DNA from 3 places in the Planococcus sp. SE5232 genome. Region 1 is predicted to be linked to each of the others. Evidence: riboswitches for the same ligand, from Rfam matches in the RefSeq annotation. Region 1 holds a riboswitch; each other region holds the start of a gene.
What was found. Region 1 has a riboswitch for S-adenosylmethionine ahead of ACRC6Q_RS05335 (methionine biosynthesis PLP-dependent protein). Riboswitches for the same ligand answer to the same signal wherever they lie in the genome.
Positions count from the first base shown of each region.

Region 2: another riboswitch for S-adenosylmethionine. It lies ahead of ACRC6Q_RS13170 (bifunctional homocysteine S-methyltransferase/methylenetetrahydrofolate reductase); the one in region 1 lies ahead of ACRC6Q_RS05335 (methionine biosynthesis PLP-dependent protein).
Region 3: another riboswitch for S-adenosylmethionine. It lies ahead of sat (sulfate adenylyltransferase); the one in region 1 lies ahead of ACRC6Q_RS05335 (methionine biosynthesis PLP-dependent protein).

Region 1 is NZ_JBOGCP010000001.1:1,153,856-1,158,020, forward strand. It holds gene ACRC6Q_RS05325 (5-methyltetrahydropteroyltriglutamate--homocysteine S-methyltransferase) at 1-73, opposite strand, end outside; gene metC (cystathionine beta-lyase) at 109-1,281, opposite strand; gene ACRC6Q_RS05335 (methionine biosynthesis PLP-dependent protein) at 1,274-2,398, opposite strand; SAM riboswitch class I at 2,474-2,577, opposite strand; gene ACRC6Q_RS05340 (antibiotic biosynthesis monooxygenase family protein) at 2,830-3,135, shown strand; gene ACRC6Q_RS05345 (hypothetical protein) at 3,132-3,485, shown strand; gene ACRC6Q_RS05350 (cobalamin B12-binding domain-containing protein) at 3,502-4,158, shown strand; gene ACRC6Q_RS05355 (STAS domain-containing protein) at 4,136-4,165, shown strand, end outside.
Region 2 is NZ_JBOGCP010000003.1:415,020-419,184, forward strand. It holds gene ACRC6Q_RS13170 (bifunctional homocysteine S-methyltransferase/methylenetetrahydrofolate reductase) at 1-1,567, opposite strand, end outside; SAM riboswitch class I at 1,640-1,744, opposite strand; gene ACRC6Q_RS13175 (DUF6920 family protein) at 2,010-2,759, opposite strand; gene ACRC6Q_RS13180 (PadR family transcriptional regulator) at 2,900-3,445, shown strand; gene ACRC6Q_RS13185 (DUF4188 domain-containing protein) at 3,458-3,934, shown strand.
Region 3 is NZ_JBOGCP010000003.1:432,914-437,078, reverse strand. It holds gene ACRC6Q_RS13265 (hypothetical protein) at 162-374, shown strand; gene ACRC6Q_RS13260 (DUF1456 family protein) at 493-1,011, shown strand; gene ACRC6Q_RS13255 (NAD(P)-binding protein) at 1,061-1,693, opposite strand; SAM riboswitch class I at 1,927-2,032, shown strand; gene sat (sulfate adenylyltransferase) at 2,167-3,330, shown strand; gene ACRC6Q_RS13245 (SLC13 family permease) at 3,349-4,165, shown strand, end outside.

The DNA.
Region 1 (4,165 bases):
AGGAAGCCGGCCGAAGCAGGCTTCCGACGTGATCTGCCTTGAATGGTGCTGTGACCGTTTGAGTCGTTGTCATATGATTTTTCCTTCTTTCTCTCTAAGGATTTTTATCTAGTTAGCGATGCTCAAGCCGTTGCGGCGGGCTACTTGAGCCAGTGCCTGTGTAAGATCCTGCACGAGATCATCGGGATGTTCAAGGCCGACCGAATAACGGAGCAAGCCATCCGTGATGCCGCGTTTCTCACGTTCTTCAACAGGCATAGAGCCATGGGACATGGTTGCCGGATACGACAAGATCGACTCGACAGCGCCCAGGCTGACTGCAAATACCGGAATCCGCAGGTGTTCCACAAAGACGCGGGCTGATTTTTTATCTTTTAGACGGAAAGACAGGACAGCACCTGCACTTTTTGCCTGGCGTTCGTGGATCGGGTTGCCGGGATGGAATGAAAATCCTGGGTAATAGACTTCTTCGATCAATGGGTGGTTGTGCAAGTACTCAGCAATGGTACGAGCCGACTCGGATGACTGGCCAAGGCGGGCACCTAGAGTTTTGATGCCCTGGATCAGCAGGTAGGAATCCTGTGCCCCTAACACCGAACCAAACGTGTTTTGAATAAAGCCGAGGCGGTTTCCGAGCTCTTCATCTTTTGTGACGGCAAGCCCCGCGACGACATCGCTATGTCCTGACAGGAATTTCGTCGCGCTATGAAGAACGATATCTGCGCCAAGAGCCAATGGGTTCTGATAAAGCGGCGTCATGAATGTATTATCGACGAAAGTTAGGCAACCATTGGCTTTTGCCAGTTTTGCTGCAATCTCGATATCTGTGATGTTCATTGTCGGATTCGAAGGTGTTTCCAAGTAGACCACTTTGGTGTTCGGCTGGATCGCATTGGCCATTTCATTCAGGTCAGTCATGTTGACGAACGTATACTCGATATTGAATTTATCCAAAACCTCCGTGATGAAACGGTACGTACCTCCGTAGACATCTTCTGACACCAGGACATGATCGCCTGAAGACAGGAGCATGAAAGCGGAAGAGATGGCGGCCATTCCTGAAGAAAAAGCGAAGCCGCGCTTGCCGCCTTCAAGATTTGCGATGGTTTCTTCCAATGCCAGACGCGTCGGATTTCCGGAACGGCTGTAATCGAAGGGACCGAATGAATCTAAACTTTTCTGGTGGAATGTTGAGGACAAATAAATCGGTACATTTACAGCACCCGTCAATGGATCAACTCCGGTAGAGTGAATAAACTTGGTTTCTATGCGATCAGTCATATTCAACAACCTCCTTCTTCAATTTCGAAAATGCCTGTGTCAGATCAGCGATTAAATCTTCAGCGAGTTCAACGCCGACCGAAAATCGTAATAGCCGGTTGCAAACGCCGCGTTTAGTGCGTTCTTCAAAAGGAATATCTGCATGGGTCTGGGTGGCGGGATAGGTGATGAAGCTTTCAACTCCACCTAAACTCTCAGCAAAGGTGATGAGTTTGATATTTTCCAGGAAAGGCCCGACCCATTCCTCTTCCTGTAGACGGAACGACAACATGCCGCCTTTTCCGGGATACAGCACATCTGAAATCTCTGCTTGCTGCGACAGGAATTCCGCGATGGCTTTTGCATTTGCTTCATGCTGTCTCATGCGCAACGGCAAGGTTTTTAATCCGCGTACCAACAGCCAGGAGTCGAAGGGGGACAACACTGCCCCCACTGAGTTGTGGAAGAATGACAGCCGCTCGCAGATGCTTTCACCTTTTGCGGCAACCAATCCGGCAAGCACATCATTATGGCCGCCGATATACTTAGTGGCGCTATGGATGACAATATCCGCTCCCAGCTCGATTGGCTGCTGGAAGAAGGGTGTCAGAAATGTATTGTCGACAATCAATAGAAGATTATGCTTTTTCGCTAACGCTGCATAGGCGATCAGATCAATTTCCTGCATAAGCGGATTAGTCGGCGTTTCAATGAAGAGCGCCCGTGTATTCAACGTTATTTTTTCTTCTGTATCCTGTACATCTTTAAATTCAGCATATTTTGGATGAATATTATAGGCGGAGGCGAAATGGTCCAGCAGGCGATAAGTTCCGCCATAAATGTCTTCCGGCACCAATATCTCATCTCCCGGACGGAACAGCGACAAAATCAGTTGGATGGCAGCCATTCCAGAGCTACAGGCAAATGCGGCATCTGCGCCTTCCAGTTCAGCAAAACCTTCTTCAAGAACAGAGCGTGTCGGGTTTTTTGTTCGGGTGTAATCGTAGCCGGTCGATTGTCCAAGTCCCTGATGCTCATAAGCCGTTGATAAGTAGATGGGCGGATTTACCGCTCCTGTAGCAGCGTCGCTGCGATTGCCTATTTGAACCAATAAAGTTTCCAAGCTGTGTTTTGTCATTCCACTCATCCTCTCAACAATAAAACAGGGGCTTTTCTTCAAAAAAGAAGAAAGCCCCTGACTGGAAATGCATTCTTCTCATCTGTTAGGCGTAGCCTATTGGAATTAGCACCGTGTCTTCATCAGACTGGTTGCTGAGACTTCACAGGGCCAAATCCCTCCGTCTCTCTAGATAAGAAATATCTTATGAAGTTTATGTTGTTTCTGGTTCGATGTTTCTAATCATAAATCATTAAGCAATAGAAAGCAAGGATGAAATTTTAAATAGTTGAAATAAAAAGATAATAGATGGGAGACGCAGTACTGATGGTTGCTGAGATGACTTCGCTGAACCCTTCGGCTGTAGCTGTAAAGAACCGCGCTATTCTTTTAATTCGCTTTCCGAAGTGATATACTGATTGAATGAAATTTGTATGCAAAGGGGAAAGCGAATGTATATTGTCACCTCAACAGTGGTTGTTCCACCTGAAAAAACGCAGGAAGTCATTGGGATATACCAAAAGCGTTCACGCCGTGTGGATTTGGCGGAGGGCTTTCATTTATTCAGACTCATCCAAAACACCAAGAAGAAAAACGAATTGACCGTCCATATGGAGTGGCACACGAAAGCTGCCTACATGGCATGGGTGAAGAGCCAGGAATTCAAGGAAATCCATGATTTGGAAAAGAACTACCCAGATCAGGAACTGGCGAAAATCATTCCCACCGTACGGCAGTACGAAGTGGTAGCCGAATGAATAAAGACATCAAAAATAAAATTGCTTCCGAGACAGCTGAAAGTATATATAAAGCATATCCCACGCTGTGGGACCGTTTTGGCGATCGGGGCTTTGAACATACGGAAAAAGATAATCACCACCACCTGGATCACCTAGAGACAGCTTTCTCCTTGAACGATGAAAAGGTCTTCATCGATTACACAATCTGGCTGGAAACGGTCCTGACAAGCAGAAATGTAGAAACCGCATTAATTATCGATAATTTTGAGCGCTTACTGGAGATTCTTCCGGGGAATATAGATAAGAATGAAGAGATCTTTATGACGGGATGTTTAACGAATGCCATTGCGGTGTTGAGGCCTTCATAAAGTTAAGGAGGGTGACATGAACAGTAAATCAAAAGAACTGGCCGATCTATTCCTGGCTGGCGATGAAAAGCAGGCCGTGCAATTAGTCCAAACATATTTGGAGAACCATACTAAAGATGAGCTTTACCAATTGGTTCTGACGCCTGCCATGTATTGGATCGGAGAACTATGGGAAAAAAATATCATTACTGTGGCGGACGAACATTTAGCAACTGCCATCTGCGATTTTGTTGTGTCGGTAACGGAAGTTCGTCGGCCAGCTTTAAATTCGCATAAAAAGAAAGTGATGGTTCTGGGGCCGGAAGGCGAAGACCATTATATCGGGTTGAAGATGGTGTCTTCCTTATTTAAGGAAAACGGGTGGGAGGTCCAATACTTGGGACCGAATTTACCGCTCGATGCCGCAATCGACTCTGCAAACCGCTGGCAACCTGAAGTTATCGCATTATCAGCAGCACTCGCGTATCGACTGCCTATTTTAAAGGAATATGCTGTAGCTTTCAGAGCTCTTGATTTTAAGCCGACTATCATCTTAGGAGGACGGGCTGTTTCACTGGCAAATTGGCCAGCTTCCGAACCTGAAGGGACAATCATCGTAAAAGAATTGGATCAATTGAAAAAATGGATCCAGACTGGAAAGGAACCTGACAATGACTTCAGTATCTCGATTTGATGAATGG
Region 2 (4,165 bases), on a different contig from region 1:
GCATCACCCCGATAAAGATCGGAGTCTCCAGATGTTTGGTCGCTTCGTGGATTTCTACGATTTTCTCTTTTGTATAGACTGGCTGCGAAATGAAATAATCCGCACCGCTTTCAATTTTCTTATCAAGTCTTGCCACTGCCCGGTCCAGTACGCGGACATTCGGATTGAATGCCGCCGCTACCGAAAAGTTGGCTTTTTTCCGCAACGGCTTACCGGAAAATGAAATGCCTTCATTGAGCTTTTTGATCAGCTGGATCAATTCCATGCTCGACACGTCATAGACGCTGGTCGCTCCCGGAAAATCACCGACTTTGGTCGGATCTCCCGTCACGGCGAGTATATCATGGATTCCGAGCGCATCGAGCCCCATCAAATGCGATTGCAGACCGATCAGGTTGCGGTCGCGGCAGGTGATGTGGGCAAGTGCCCGAATATCCTGCTTATGCTTGAGGATCGATCCCATCGCCATATTGCTGATGCGCGGCGATGCCAGTGAATTGTCCGCCATCGTTATGGCGTCCACTCCGGCATCGTTCAAAGCGGCAGAGCCCTCCAGGAATTTGGTGGTATCCAAATGGCGCGGTGTATCCAATTCCACGATGATGGTCCGTTCCGTTTTGGCTTTTTCATGGAGTGGTTTAACTTCCAGTGCTTCCGCTTCACGGATGACAATCGGTTTTCTTTCAGTGACTTCCTTATGGACGATCGGCGGCAAATTACCAAGATGCTTTTTCACCGCTTCGATATGCTTCGGCGTCGTGCCGCAGCAGCCGCCGATCAATCGGACACCTTCTTCTCTCAATAACAAAGCAGCGCGTCCGAAATAATCCGCTTCCGATTCATAGACGATCCGTCCATCTTCCACATCCAGCAGGCTGGCATTCGGATAAGCAGACAGGAACGCTTTTTCAGGCAAGGTGACTTCATCAAAAGCCTGAATGGTATGGTGCGGCCCAAGACGGCAGTTGACGCCGACAATATCGGCTCCGAGCGTCTCCAATTGATGCAGTGCGTCATTCAAGGACATGCCGTTTTGCAGAATTCCCGGATCGTGCATGGAAACTTGTGCAATCAGCGGTGTATCAGTGATTCCTTTCAGGTGCTTGACCGTTTCCGCGAGTTCTTCGAAATCGTAATAAGTTTCCAGCAATAAGCCATCAGGATTTCCGGCAAGCAAATGGCTTGCCTGTTGATCGACCATCGCAATGATTTCCTGCAATGTGGCATCGCTTTTGCGGATTCCGCGGATGCCCCCGATAGTCCCGAATACAAATTGGCCGCCGGGTGCTGCCGCACGTTTGGCGATGTCGATTGCCGCTCTATTGATATCCGCGACCTGTTCTTCCAGACCGTAGCGCGCAAGCTTGGCTGCGTTCGCTCCGTACGTGTTGGTCTGGATGATGTCCGCTCCGGCTTTAATGTAATCCTGGTGAATCTTCTCGATCACTTCCGGCCGCTGCAAATTCAATTCCTCGTTGCAATACTCGATGCCGTACGAATACAGCAAGGTTCCCATGGCTCCATCAGCCGTCAAAATCCTGGTCTTTAATTCGTCTAATAACCCCATCCTCTTCAACCTCCTATATATACAAAAAAAGCCTTCATGAAAAAGAAGGCTTTACGATATCAAACTCGTTCCTTTTCATCTGCCAGACAATGACTTGCCTGCTGGATTTAGCACCTGACCTTTCGGCTGGTTGCTGAAGTTTCATCGGGCCAGTCCCTCAACTTCTCTTGATAAGAATTCACTATTCTGTTTTAAGTATTCTAGATATGGTACCTGTATCTGATGGGCAGGTCAAGGCGATCTGTCAAAAAACAATGAAATTTCTGTGATTTTTTTCACAATCCTTAAATAAATCGAAAAAAACAGCTTCCCGCACCTTTTTCTCCTAAAAAAAGGCTTCAAAATTCCGGGCTGGATCTGTATAAAAAAGGAAAATTTCCACGTTCTTTGCGTTCACCTAGAATATGTTTTCATATTCATTTCGAATTTCTCACTGATGGATTCAAGGATTGAACTGGAAATCGTGCGCCTGAAATTTATACCAGGTGAACGTTCCTTCTGCCAGCTCCCAGCTGATCTCCATGTCCACCGGCACCTTCAATGCACCCACCTGTTTGTGTTCGTTGATGGTCCCTGTGCACAGCAACGGACGCGCATCTTCTCCATTTTCTTTATAGCGCCAGGCCTCCACTTTCAGCAGCTCGTAATGCTCATCGAAGAAGTAAGTGGCGGAACCGGTCAGACCGCCATAATTCATGGTTGCCGTTGCGCAATACGCATCCACTTCCTGCCAGGAAATGAACGGACTGAGCGCAGCGGACGGATACCAAGACAGCTCCATCAAGTAGCGCTGCAAAGCCGATTCATTCGTCTTTTCGTTGTCGACTGATCTGGAAATTGGCAGAATCCCGGCAAGTTTGATGCGCATATCCGCCTTGCCTTCCTGAAAGCTGTCTTTGCCCGTCACGACCAGGCCTTTCCCCATTTTCATCTTCACGGACCAACGAAAAGCAGGTGGATCCGTGAAGCTGATTTGTTCCGCTTTGGAGGCGGTCCATTTTTTCTGTTCGGGTTTCAATTTCATCATTCCCGATTGTTTGAGCTTTACGGAATCGATTTTTTCATGGCCGACCGCCCCAATTGCTGTAAGCCAATTCTGCACGGCCAATGGAAGTGATCCAGTCATTTCCGCTGTAAGTTTGTCCCGAGCCGCAAAGCCGGCTTCTATTTTCTGCGTTCCTTTTCCCTTCATTACGACCACCCCTTTTACTTGCTATACCTGTTCTTTTAACAAATAAATCTTATTGATGATAATTTATAGACAAACAAACGAAAAAAGAGTATTTTTATATCAATTAGATATGTATCAAAAAGATAGTTGGAGGTGGGTGGATGCCAAAAGAAAACCATACTCAATATGCCATACTGGGACTCTTGACCACGGAATGCCGCACGGGTTATTCGATTAAACAAATGATTGATACCAGCTTGACTCACTTTTGGAAAATCAGTTATGGACAAATTTATCCCACGTTGAAATTGTTGGTGGAAAAAGGTTATGCGTCCGTCGAAGATCAGGCCCAGGATGGCAAGCCCGATAAAAAGGAATACACAATCACCGCTGAAGGCGAATACGTTCTTAAAGAATGGATTCAACAGCCTATTCAGCAGCTCCCGACTGAAAAGAATGAATTGCTGCTGAAGCTTTTTTTCAGCCGGAATCTGGATGTTCAAGACACACTCGACCATTTGGATGCTTATCGCGATAAGCTTACTGACCGCTACAACACTTATCTCGGGATCCAAGAAATGATCAGCACACAGATGACCGGTCAGCCCGATGCTCCTTTTTGGCTGATCACTTTGGACTATGGATTGCGGACGACACAAGCTGCTATTGACTGGTGCGAAGAAACAAAAAGAACATTACGTTCTTGAGGAGGAAAAATAGTGAGCGCAAACGTTTTTCCCGGAAGATTCACTGCTGAAAGCCACGAGGGAATCGTTGTCTTTGTCATCGGAATGCGAATCAACAAATGGAGAGCTGTGCATAAATGGCTTCCCGTTATGGCAGCCATGCCCCCAATGATCAAAGAGCTGGCCATCCACAAAGAACTGGGCTGCCTGTCTTCTGAAAGTTTTTTCAAACCGCCGCTCACTTTTATGGTTCAATATTGGCAGTCAGAAGAAGAGTTGAATGCCTATTCAAAAGGACAAAAACATCTGTCTGCCTGGAAAACTTTCAACCAAAAAGCAAGAAACAATGATGCTGTCGGCATCTATCATGAAACCTATCTCATCTCCCCTGGCCAATCAGAATCGATTTACGTCAATATGCCTGAATTCGGTTTAGCGAAAGCCCTTGGCAAAAAAGACATCACTCCAGCCAATTCCTCCGCCCGTAAACGGCTGAACAAGCAAGAATAACCATCGTTATTTCCTGTACTCACTACCAGCAAAAGATGGAGCTTGCGGCTTCAATCAAAAAGAGAAGCTCGCTAATTAGATTTTAAAAAAAGTAGTCTTTACAAACCTTGTAAACCCTTCAATTAAGGATCCGGAGCGCAAGGCGGCGACTCCTGCGGGAACAGCGAAGTGCCGAAATCCACTCGGGCGCTAGTCCGAGTTAGTTCGGCGCGAGCCCGCGGAAAGCGTCCG
Region 3 (4,165 bases), on a different contig from region 1:
TTATAACACAAGTTCACTTAATTGTAAACTTAGTTGACAATTAAGTGGAACGCTTTTGAAAAGACATACAAATGTCATGAAAAACTGGGTTAGAACAGGCAGAAGCAGGGAATTATAATACGAGGCGACTTACGGGCTGCCAAAGTGGAGGTATAAGAACAATGAAGACGATAGAAGAAGCAAAGCGTTTGATCATCGCCGAAAAACTGAAGCATTATAATGAGCGCTTGGCTGACATGGAGCGGGATTTACAGTTTTTCTACGAAGAGTCAATAGACGATGAAGAGTCCCTTAAAATCATCATGGATCTGCAGGATAAAGTGAAGCAATTAAAAGCAGTGAAAAATAAAGAAAGCCATGAGACAGTCACCTGAAACTGTCTTTTTTGCTGTCTTCAGGTAAGTCTGATTGATGCGCGATAATGTGCTATTATTAGTAGTGGATTTATCGTGGATATGGACTATCACCGGAACTTAACAGGAGGCAAATACAATGGATAATAATGATTTATTGATCAGACTGCGCTATGCGCTGGATATAAAAAACAATGACATGGTCGAAATCTTCAAATTGGGCGGCGTTGAACTGAGCAAGGAAGAAGTGCTGAAAGTGCTGACGAAAACGCCTGAAAGCGATGAGGAGGACAATGACAGCATCTGGGCCGAACAGGAAACCGACGATTACATCAAAGCGGACGATCATCTGTTTGAGTCGTTCTTGAATGGCTTCATCATTTTCAAACGAGGGCGTCAGGAGCCGAAACCGGGTCAGCCAGAAGTTCCAGCGTTGACGAACGAGCGCTCCAACAACCTATTGCTGAAGAAAGTGAAAATCGCCTTGCAGCTCACCAGTGAAGATATGCTGGAGATTTGGGATTTGGCGGGTGTGACCGTATCAAGAGGCGAGCTGGGTGCATTGCTCCGGAAAGTAGGCCACAAAAACTATAAAGAATGCGGCGATCGCTACGCACGGAACTTCCTTAAGGGCTTGGCGATCAAGTATAGAAAATAATCTGGTTAACAGATCTATAAGCGGTAGGATTGAAAGGGTTCGGGAAGAGTTATTCCGAATCCTTTTTTTCAGTTGCGAGCAGCTGCAATTCATGGAGAGTCTCTTGCTGAGTCTCTTCCTGCATAAACGATTCAGCAAGAAAGCTGCGCAAGTATTCTTCTTTCCGGCTTTTAGAAAGCTGTGTTTGTTTCAGGAGTTGTCTGGCTTCAAAAAGAAATTCAAGATAGTGTTCGTAGCTTTCGTCAAACTGAGTCTGCAGATCCTGCTTGATTTTTTTCGCAAGCATAGGGCTGGCGCCATTCGTTGAAACCGCGATGCTCAATTTGCCTCTTTTCAAATGAGCCGGAAAATGGATATTTCCAGACTCGGCTTCAGTGGAAGCATTGATCAGGCAGTGCGGAGGTGCAGCTTCTTTGGCGGCCGCGTTGACAACTGGATCATCGGTGGCGATGATCATCATGAAAGCCTCTTCGGCCTCTTTTGAGTCGAAGTTTTTTTGTTTCCATTGGATTTTCCCTTCTTCAGCCCACTGCTTTATTTCCGGTGCCACGGCGGGACTGATTACGGTCAGCACAGCTCCACTGTCCAGTAAAGTGTTCAGCTTCCGTTTGGCGATGCGTCCGCCGCCCACTACAATCACTTTTTTTTCTGCCAACTCAATCATGATGGGAATTACCGTCATCTTCTCCGCCTCCTTAACTCTCCTAATACTATCAAAAATATTCCTCTCTGCGTCGAACAGAAACCATTCATCAGCTAATCAAAATAATTTTACTTGCGCTAGCCATTGGCAGGGCAGCTTTCCTGGAAAAAAGTCTAAAAAAATTTAAAACATAGTTTGACACTCGGAATAGTCTATTATATACTTTGTGAAATCAAACATTTCAAACAATTCTCATTAAAATTGAATAGGCGTTCTTATCAAGAGAGACGGAGGGATTGGCCCTTTGATGTCTCAGCAACCCTCCTATAAGGAAACGGTGCTAACTCCAATAGGCTTCATCAGCCTAGAAGATAAGAAGATTGTTTTGTTTTTCCGGACCTTCTTCTTGTCGAAGAGGGTCCTTTTCTTTTTGTTCGAACGCTTTGGAAGTTTGGTTTCAGAATGGTTCGAAATGAACAGCGCAATTCAAAACTAACCTTGGAGGTAATGAAATGACTAGTAAAGCACACGGTGGAGATTTGGTAAACAGACAGGTGACAGGCACGGAAAGAGAAAAGGCCTTGAAAAATGCAGAATCGCTTTCCTCATTATTCGTTTCGGATTGGGCGATCTCAGATCTGGAACTGATCGGCATCGGAGGCTTCAGCCCATTGACCGGTTTCCTTGGACAAAAAGATTATGAAAGTGTGGTACATACATCGCGCCTCAGCAATGGCACGGTTTGGAGCGTGCCAATTACACTGTCGGTCACCAAAGAAGAAGCGGATAGCTACCAAGTCGGCGACGAAATTGCGCTGAAAGGCGAAGACGGTGTGATTTACGGAACGCTCGCACTGAAGGAGAAATACGCTTACGACAAACGGTTGGAAGCGGAAAAAATCTACGGAACGACGGAAGAAGCACATGCAGGCGTTAAGAAATTATACGAACGCGGCGATGTGTACCTGGCCGGACCGATCACCTTATTGAATCGCCCGGATCACAGCGAATTCGAGGAATTCCATTTGGATCCGGTTGAAACGCGCCAGTTGTTCCAGGATCTTGGCTGGAAGACGATTGTCGGTTTCCAGACGCGCAACCCGGTGCACCGGGCACATGAGTACATCCAGAAAGCGGCATTGGAAGTGGTTGACGGATTGTTGTTGAATCCACTTGTGGGCGAAACGAAATCCGACGACATTTCAGCGGCGGTGCGGATGGAAAGCTACCAGGTCATCTTGAAGCATTACTATCCTGCAGATCGTGCGCGCCTAGCCATCTATCCTGCAGCAATGCGCTATGCGGGACCGAAAGAAGCGGTTCTTCACGCCATCGTCCGCAAGAACTATGGCTGCACACATTTTATCGTCGGGCGCGACCATGCCGGTGTCGGCGATTATTACGGCACATACGAAGCGCAGGAATTCATCAGCCAGTTCGAAGACGAACTGGGCATTCAAATCTTCAAATTCGAGCATTCATTCTACTGCAATGCATGCGAAAACATGGCAACAGCCAAAACCTGCCCACATACGGCAGAAAATCATGTTCATTTGAGCGGTACGAAAGTACGTGAATTGCTTCGCAACGGGGAGAAGCCCCCGAAACAATTTTCCCGTCCGGAAGTGGCGGATGTCCTTATCAAAGGCTTGCGGGAGACCGTAGTAAGTAACTAAGTTGAAGGATGGTTGCCCATGTCAGTCGAAATGATTTTTGTGCTAATTGTCATCGTTGCTATGGTCAGTGCCTTACTGTTTGAAGTTGCCCGTCCGGATATGATCGTGTTCTCTGCATTGGTGGTTTTGCTGCTGTCAGGAATTTTAACGACAGAAGAAGCATTGCGCGGCTTTTCCAATCCGGGAATGCTGACCATTGCCTTATTGTTCATCGTTGTCGGTACCGTACAAAAGCATGGCCTGATTGACCAGATGATGATTGGCTGGCTGAACAAGGGCAAGAGCCTGAAAGGATCATTGTTCCGTATTTTTCTTCCGCTCCCGCTATTTTCGGCTTTCTTGAATAATACGCCGATCGTTGTGACATTGACGCCCTTATTGAAGAAATGGTGTGAAGAAAGGAATATTGCACCATCCAAGGTGCTGATTCCTTTATCGTATGTAACGATTTTAGGAGGCACCATCACCTTGATGGGAACCTCGACGAACCTAGTTATTCACGGCATGCTCATCGATTATGGGCTTCCAGGATTTTCGCTGTTCCAATTGGCGATTGTCGGCATTCCCATCACCATTGTCGGATTAATCTATTTATTTACCGTCGGCAATATGCTGTTGCCTGAAAATAAGGGGTTCAGCAAGCAGGTTGCTGAAGATTCCCGGAAATACATCGCTGAAATGAGAGTGGAAGAGGCGTTTCCATATACCGGTCAAACGGTTGAAGAAGCGAAGCTTCGTGATTTGAAGGGGCTGTACCTGATTGAAATCATTCGGGATCATGCCCGGATTTCATCGGTCAGTTCCAAAACCGTTATCCAAGCTGGAGATCGCCTGA